2 regions of the Aerococcus sp. Group 2 genome follow, and region 1 is predicted to be linked to the other one. Evidence: riboswitches for the same ligand, from Rfam matches in the RefSeq annotation. Region 1 holds a riboswitch; the other holds the start of a gene.
The links. Region 1 has a riboswitch for FMN ahead of JFU01_RS07975 (energy-coupling factor ABC transporter ATP-binding protein). Riboswitches for the same ligand answer to the same signal wherever they lie in the genome.
Positions count from the first base shown of each region.

Region 2: another riboswitch for FMN. It lies ahead of JFU01_RS07600 (ECF transporter S component); the one in region 1 lies ahead of JFU01_RS07975 (energy-coupling factor ABC transporter ATP-binding protein).

Region 1 is NZ_CAJHPA010000006.1:59,524-63,844, reverse strand. It holds gene JFU01_RS07980 (acyltransferase family protein) at 1-1,464, shown strand, start outside; FMN riboswitch at 1,516-1,641, shown strand; gene JFU01_RS07975 (energy-coupling factor ABC transporter ATP-binding protein) at 1,707-2,546, shown strand; gene JFU01_RS07970 (energy-coupling factor ABC transporter ATP-binding protein) at 2,522-3,400, shown strand; gene JFU01_RS07965 (energy-coupling factor transporter transmembrane component T family protein) at 3,390-4,184, shown strand; gene truA (tRNA pseudouridine(38-40) synthase TruA) at 4,287-4,321, shown strand, end outside.
Region 2 is NZ_CAJHPA010000005.1:124,715-129,035, forward strand. It holds gene JFU01_RS07580 (reductase) at 1-296, shown strand, start outside; gene JFU01_RS07585 (segregation and condensation protein A) at 293-1,063, shown strand; gene scpB (SMC-Scp complex subunit ScpB) at 1,060-1,620, shown strand; gene JFU01_RS07595 (pseudouridine synthase) at 1,620-2,342, shown strand; FMN riboswitch at 2,398-2,516, shown strand; gene JFU01_RS07600 (ECF transporter S component) at 2,625-3,215, shown strand; gene JFU01_RS07605 (helix-turn-helix domain-containing protein) at 3,365-4,321, opposite strand, start outside.

The DNA of each region.
Region 1 (4,321 bases):
TACTTGGGAGTCTACCTACAGTCGCTGGTGGTCTTTTATTTCATCTATGGCTTACTGAGACGGCGACTGACCAAACAGCGTTTTACTTATTTTTTGATCGTCTTAGCCTTGATGTCAGTGGCCTGGATGGCTTTTCTCTTTACTCCGGGTCAAGACCCCAGTCGGGCCTACTATGGGACCGATAGCCGCTTATTTTCCTTTTTATTAGGGAGTATCGCTTTCTTGATGGGGGAAGAAATCATAGGCTTCTCAGATCGGCTGCTTAAGACGTCTTGGACGCCAGACTTAATTGCCCTAGTGACTGCTGGTATATTAGCAGTCTTGATGAAGTTCTTGACCGATTCATCCCTGTGGACCTATTATGGGGGCATGTTGGTCTTTGACCTATTGGTAGTCTTATTTGTTTTAGCTATTGTCCAAGACCAGTCCTTTATTGGTAAGGCTCTTCGCTTTAAGCCCTTGGCCTTTATCGGGCGGAAGAATTATTTCGTCTATCTGACCTACTATCCCATCTATATTGTCTTTACTGCCCATGCCAGTCAACAAAACTGGTTTACCATGCAACCCTGGTTACAGGTCTTAGCGATCTTTGTGATTGGTCTACTCCTAGACGCCCTAGTTAACCAGCGCTTAGTGACAATACCGATTTATATACGACCTAAAGGGGAGCCGCTCCGTTTAATTACTGGTTTTCGTCAAGTCCGGGCTAAGGAGACTCCCTGGTACCAAAAAGTCCTCTTTTGGGGCTTTACCCTGGTCCTAGGCTTAGCGCTCTTTGCCCTAGTGACAGCACCCAAGGGAGAAGTGGTGCTCAAGTCCGAGGCTGAAGCGCGGGAGGCCCGAGAAGCTATCGAACAAGCCAACCGGGAAAAGCATACCATTGCTAGTGATAATGACGAAGATATTGAAAAATACCGGCAGTCGCTCAGCCAAGACCAACAGGCCATCGTGAGTGACTTCTCTAATGGGGTCCTCTATCAGGCTAACGGCCTCAGTTTTACCTTCTTAGGAGACTCCTTAACCATCGATGTCTCTAAGGGGATTACGGCTCTCTTCCCACGGTCAAATATCTGTGCCAAGGTGGGACTCCAAGTCTACCAAGCTGGTGAACTGATTGATAGCTTTAGCGCTGATAATGAGATCCAGGATAAAGTGGTGGTAGATTTAGGCGCCAATGGTGGCTTTACTTCCCAACAAATCAACCAATTACTGAAACGCTTTGAAGGTAAGAAGATTTACCTGGTCAATACCCATGTCAACCGGCCTTGGCGCCAACAAGTCAACGAGGCCTTGAAGGCAACCGCTGATAGCAGGAAGGACTGTCAATTAATTGATTGGTCTGGTTACTATGATCAAAATGCCCAAGCCGATTGGCTCAGCCAAGATGGCATCCACTTCTCAAAAGCAGGGGTCAAGGCTTGGACAGACTATGTGGGACGGGCACTAATTGAAGATAATAAGTGATAAATCAGTTGAAATATAGCACTGGTTCCGTTACACTAATAAGAGATTTACAGATATCTTCGGGGCAGGGAGCGTTTCCCGACCGGCGGTAAAAGTCCGCAAGCTATCAAGGGATTGATAGGAATGAACTAGTGTAATTCTAGTACCGACAGTAAAGTCTGATAGGAGAAGAGTGAATACGATAACTATAGCCCCTCCGTTAATTAGAACGGAGGGTTTTATTTTAGAAATGGGGAGACAACTTGGAGTCGATCATCTCTGTCAAAGATGTTAGCTTTCGCTATGATAAGGAAGAAGACAAACAAACCATCAAACAGGTTTCTTTTGATATCTTTGACCAAGAATGGGTAGCCATTATCGGTCATAATGGCTCAGGAAAATCTACCATGGCCAAACTAATTGATGGGTTATTAGAAGCGGAATCCGGCCAGATTACCGTGGCGGGTTTAACACTTAATGAAGCCAATGTCTGGACGATCCGGCAAAATATCGGCCTGGTCTTTCAAAATCCTGACAACCAATTCGTTGGAGCCACGGTTGAAGACGATGTGGCCTTTGGCTTAGAGAATGCTGCGGTACCACACCATGAAATGGTCGAGCGGGTCAATTGGGCCTTAGAAGAGGTCGGCATGTCGGCTTATCGCCAATATGAACCCAGTAACTTATCAGGAGGGCAAAAACAACGGGTAGCCATTGCAGGTATTATTGCTCTCCAGCCCCGGGTGATTATTTTGGATGAAGCCACCTCCATGCTGGATCCAGAAGGGCGCGAAGAAGTGATGGAGGTTATCCGCCGCCTGAAGGAAAAGAGCCAGCTCACCGTCCTATCCATTACCCATGATTTAAGTGAAGCGGCCAGTGCCGACCGGATTTTGGTTTTTCGTCAGGGAGAAATCGTTAATGAGGGCAAACCGGCAGAAATATTTTCTTATGGGGATAAGTTGATCGATATGGGGCTGGGCGTGCCCTTTAGTGTGCAATTAAAAAATGCCCTAGCCCAAGGTGGTTTTTCATTTGAAACAGATTATTATACTGAAGAAGGGTTGGTGGACTGGTTATGCAAATTGAATTCCAAGGCGTAAGTTATGCCTATGGGGCAGGTACTCCCTTTGAAACCTTGTCTTTGCATGATGTGAATTTAACCATTCCCGACCAAAGTTTTACCGCCTTTATTGGCCATACCGGTAGTGGAAAATCAACCGCCATCAAACACCTTAATGGCCTCTTGAAGCCTACCCAAGGTACCGTTCAAATTGGGCCAGACCAGGTGACCAAGAACTCTAAAGGAGAAGTCCTACGCCGTATTCGTAGCCAAGTAGGGATTGTCTTTCAGTTTCCTGAATCGCAACTTTTTGAAGAAACCGTCCTTAAAGATGTCATGTTTGGCCCCTTAAACTACGGAGCTAGTGAGGAAGAAGCTCGTCAAAAAGCCATTGAAGCTCTGGACCTGGTTGGTTTGCCAAGTGAATTATATGACCAATCGCCCTTCGACTTATCGGGTGGACAAATGCGTCGGGTAGCCATTGCTGGGATCCTTGCCATGGAACCCCAAGTCTTAGTCTTGGACGAACCCACGGCTGGCTTGGACCCTAAAGGGCACCGGGACATGATGGCCATGTTCTACCGACTCTATAAGGAACGCCAGTTAACGGTGGTTTTAGTGACCCATCAAATGAATGATGCTGCCCAATATGCCAATCATATTGTTGTGATGAACCGAGGAACGGTGGTCCGTCAAGGGCCCACAGAAGAAATCTTTTCTGATGCTGACTGGCTCAGAGACCATAGCCTGTCACTACCTGATAGTTTAGAATTTAAGGCGGTTTTAGCTGACAAAGCAGGGATTCAACTCCAAGACAATCCGCTAACCGTTGACCAACTTGCGGATAGTATTCTTAACTATTTTGAACTAGGGGAGGTTCAAGATGAAGAATAAATTTATTATGGGACGTTATTTGAACGGGGATTCCCTGGTCCACCGAATGGATCCACGGGCCAAATTGATCATCATGTTCATCTTACTGATCTTTATCTTCTTCGCCAATAATGGCCTGACTTATGGGATCTTAGGACTCTTAGTGGTGGCCTTTGTCTGGCTTACCGGAATTTCTTTGAAAATTTTTCTCAAAGGGTTAAAGCCCATGATCCTATTGATCCTCATTACGGTGGCCTTGCAGTTATTCTTTACCCGGACAGGGGAAGTTTACTGGCAATGGGGCTTTTTAGCTATCACTGATGAAGGCTTATGGAACGCCTTATTTATCTTTTTACGTTTCGTTTACATTATTTTCATTTCTACCATTCTTACCTTAACCACTAAACCCCTGGATATTACCGATGGCTTGGAAAGTTTGATGAAGCCCTTAAAGAATATTCTTCCAGTCCACGAAATTGCCCTAATGCTGTCCATTGCATTACGCTTTGTACCAACCTTATTAGAAGAGACGGACAAGATTATGGATGCTCAATGGGCCCGTGGGGTTGACTTTAGCGAGGGCTCCTTAATGAGCCGGATCAAGGCCATTATTCCCATCTTGGTGCCCCTCTTTGTCTCGGCCTTTGACCGCGCCTACGACTTATCCATTGCTATGGAAGCGCGTGGCTACCAAGGGGGCGAAGGACGGACCAAGTATCGTTTACTCCACTGGCACCAACGCGATACCATGGCTATCGGGCTAGTGGCTTGCGTTTGCCTAGCAATATTAATCTTTAGGTCCTAATGGCCAAGGCAAGTAAAGAATGACAAGAGCGAAAAGCTGGCAGTGATGGCCGGCTTTTCCTATTTATTTGTGATTATATAAGGAGAGAGGCGTTTGATAATTATGCCACAACGCTATAAAGCGACGATTGCTTATGA
Region 2 (4,321 bases), on a different contig from region 1:
AAACAGGTAAACGTCAACTCTATTTATGGCGTGATGAAGAAACCGATAATATTGTCGGTATTATTGGTTTTGACCAAGATGAGGAAAAAGAATTAGTATTAGTACGTTATAGCTCAGTTAATCCTTCTTTCGACCAAAATGAGATTACCTATGCCATGCTGACTGCTTTAACCCAGGAATTTCCTATGTATACCATTAGCGGCTCACTAGCTATGTCTGATATCTTAAAAGGATGGGCCTTACATGAGCAACGTACCATGCCACATATTATTCATCACGATGGGGAAGGTTTATGAATAAAACTAAGCAAGAAAACACTGAAACTTCTAATGATGAATTACACATCGATCTAGCGGCTTTTGAGGGGCCGCTAGATTTGCTTTTGCACTTAATTAAGCAGATGGAAGTTGATATTTTTGATATTCCCATTGTTGATATCACCAACCAATATCTAGAAACAATTCACCGCCATCAAAAAAGGGACTTGGAACTAGCCAGTGACTACTTGATTATGGCGGCCAGTTTAATTGAAATTAAGACTAAATTACTCTTACCCAAAAAAGCTATGGAAAAAGAAGAGGAAGACGATCCACGAGCCGATTTAGTCCAACAATTACTAACCTATAAGCAATATAAAGCTGTCTCAGCCATCTTAGAAGAAAAACAAGCTGACCGGTCTTTGAGTTACTCTAAAGAGGCCAGTGACCTCTCGGATTTACAAGCCGTTGTGCCTTTACCTGAAAACGAAGTAAGCAGTGAAGACCTCTTATCGGCCTTTAAAAAAATGTTTTTACGCTTGAAGCAGGAACAACCACTTGAAAGAACTGTAAAAGGGGAAACTTTTACAATTGATGAGGCGATTATGAGTATCGAAGAAGCCTTGGACCAAGAGTCAGACCACTTGTCCTTTTTTTCTTTGCTGAGTTCGAATCAGCCTAACAGAGAGAAAGTGGTGACTTATTTTTTGGCTCTGTTACAATTAGTTAAACAAGGAAAATTACTTATCCAGCAAGATCAGATTGCTGCAGATATAAGCATACAAAAGAAGGATGATGGGGATTGACCATTGAGGGTGCTTGCGAAAGTTTATTATTCGTTGCTGGTGAGGAAGGTCTTAGCCTAGAGGAACTAGCTAATCTTTTAGATCTTTCTAAAGAAAAGGTCCAGTATAGTTTATGGAACTTAGACAAAAAATTAAAAACTGATAGTCAGCGGGGGCTAGAATTAGTATGTCTAGGGGGGCGCTATCAATTACTGACTCAAAAGATCTATGCTGACTTAATCCAAAAATATGCAGTCAGTCCTTTTGCTTTGAAGCTGTCCCAACAAGCCTTGGAAACCTTGGCAGTGATTGCCTACCAAGGCCCAATTACCCGATTAGAAATTGATGAAATCAGGGGAGTTCAATCGCAAGCCATGATTAAACGCCTCTTATTGCATGATTTGATTGAAGAAGCAGGGCGAAAAGAGGGTCCTGGACGTCCGATTCTTTACCAAGTAACTAATTATTTTTATCAATATTTTGGATTGAATTCAATAGCCGACCTCCCTGATATATCATCGCTTTTACCTGAAGATGAGGAAGATAAGGGCTTATTTGATGAAGAAGGAGATAAATAATGGAAAGATTACAAAAGGTCATTGCCCATGCTGGTGTGGCTTCGAGACGTGATGCCGAAAAATTAATCCTTGCTGGTCGGGTGCAGGTCAACGGCCAGGTGGTTACTGAACTCGGCACTAAGGTCACCAAGAAGGACCTCGTTGAAGTTGACCAGGTGCCTATATACAAAGAAGAACCCGTTTACTACTTATTCAATAAGCCGGATGGGGTCATTTCTTCTGTTGCTGATGATAAGGGCAGAAAAGTAGTGGTTGATTATCTTAAAGAGATCCCCCAACGTATTTATCCTATCGGGCGCTTAGATTATCATACGACTGGAGTCTTACTTTTAACCAATGATGGGGAATTTGCCAATTTATTAATGCATCCTCGTTACGAAATTGATAAGGTTTACGTGGCTAAGGTAAAGGGCTATCCTAGCCCCGATGCTCTTAAGCGCTTAGAAGAAGGTCTAGTGATAGACGGGCAAAAAACCGCTAAGGCTAAGGCGCGCATTCGGAAAAATAAGGCTGCTAAGGAAAATGCAACCGTTGAGTTGACAATTCATGAAGGACGTAATCGTCAAGTTCGTAAGATGCTTGAAGCAGTTGGCCATCCCGTAAAACGTTTGAACCGAGAACGCTATGGTTTTTTAACGACTGAAGGTCTAGGGGTGGGTGAATACCGGCCATTATTAAAAGCTGAAGTTGAGCGTTTAAAACAATATGCCTTACAAAAATAAAACGCTTGCATTTCTCCTATAATGGGGTTATAATTTATTTGTAAAATTAAATAAATGAAATCTTCGGGGCAGGGTTAGATTCCCGATCGGCGGTGATAGTCCGCGAATCAGTGAGCTGATAGAACTAGTGAAATTCTAGTACCGACTGTAAAGTCAGAATGGGAGAAGATAGTAAATACTTACTAATTAATTCTTTTCATTGAAGACTTTCGGTGAAAGGAATTTTTTATTTTCAAGAAATAACAATTAACCCTGACTGAGAAGAAGAAAGGGGAAATTGTTATGAAAACAAGTACACGTCAGTTAATTGTTACCGCAGTTATGGGGGCTATTGCCTTTATCCTTATGATGTTTTCTTTTCCGATATTGCCTGCTATACCTTTCTTAAAGGTCGATTTTTCTGATGTACCGATCCTATTCACCACCTTTTTATTTGGTCCATGGAGTGGTGCAGGGGCTGCTTTTGTACGGAACTTTTTACACTATATGCAAACAGGCGGTAATGCAGGTTACCCAATTGGAGATATGGCTTCTTTCATAGCTACTCTTTCTTATTGCTTGCCAATTTACTATATTTTACGTAATTATGATCTTCGTTTGAGCAAACAAGTTGAAAGGGCTAAGTACTATGTCAAAGTCTGCTTTGCTTTTGCAATCGGTAGCGTATTAATGACGTTTGTCCTTTCCTTGGCTAACTACTATGTCATTACTCCCTTCTATATGGCTGTGATGAATTTCGAAATTCCTAACATGCAGGAATATATTCTTTATGGCATAGTTCCCTTTAATTTACTCAAGGGTCTGATTATTTCGATAGCTAACTTTATTGTTTTATCGGCTGCCTTACCTGTGGCTAAGCGGCGTTTAGTTTAGTTCAGGGCAGTTATTATTTGCTAGGTAAATCCCTTGCCATTGAAATAAAAAAGACACCAGCTTAATGAGAAGCTAATACTTGCTTGGCTCCTTAAGCTGGTATTTTTATATGTTTCGTGTTGTGAAGATGGTAGTCTTCTTCCTGGACTTTAAGAAAATTTGAGTTGGTTAATCATTTGGTAAATCCAACCTAAATCTTCAGTCGTTAGATCATCCTTTATTGTATGAATGGTTATGCCCTTAAGATTAAATAAGGGGTAGGTGGTTAATAAAATATCAATCCTTGAATGGTCTAGGTCTTCCATAAAGTAAGTATCTGTGATGGGGGTGACCTCAATTAATGAGCCGAAAAACAGGTGGAGTTTTCCACAGATTTCTCCAGTACTGTAGAAACGACCGGTATAAACCGCGATATTTAGGCGTTTATAGTCCTTATAAAAATGATTGATCGTTAAGGGATAAAATGAATAGACATAAGAAAACATAATAGCCGTACGCTTGGCCATTAGCCCTTTACTGAAATAGGATTGAAAACTTTCTAGAATTGGCTGTAGACGGGCGTTAAAGCCGGGAAGGATGAGTTCCCATTTTTCCTTTAAATTACTGATTTCTAAAGCAGTCAATTGCATCTTAGAATAATTTTCATTTTCCTTTAAATCGAGCTTATCCTGGCAGCAATTATAGAGTAATAAAAGCAACAAATCCTTCTTATCTTGGTCTAAAGGACTTAATTGCTGGCTGGTCGTTAGTTGATCCAATTCTTTAAAGAAGTTAGCGACGGCTTGAGAATGATCATTTGAAGAACGAATTTCTTCTTGTAAGGCTTGGATAGATAAGTAGGTGGTGTGTGTTGCTAGACCGACTAAGAGTTGACGGACGGCTTCAGAATTGATGGATACCTTTAGGCGATACTCGATATCAAAGATAGTAAATTGGGCTTTTGTGGCGGTTAAGGATTCTTGTAAGCTCGATAGGTCCCTTGGTAAGTAACTGTCTTGGACCAGGTCTTTATGCTTATAACGAATTAAATTGATGGCAAGAATAATGGGGAACATGGGGTGACTACTATAAAGTCCTAGGCTAGGCATGGAGTGCCTTAAGTAGAG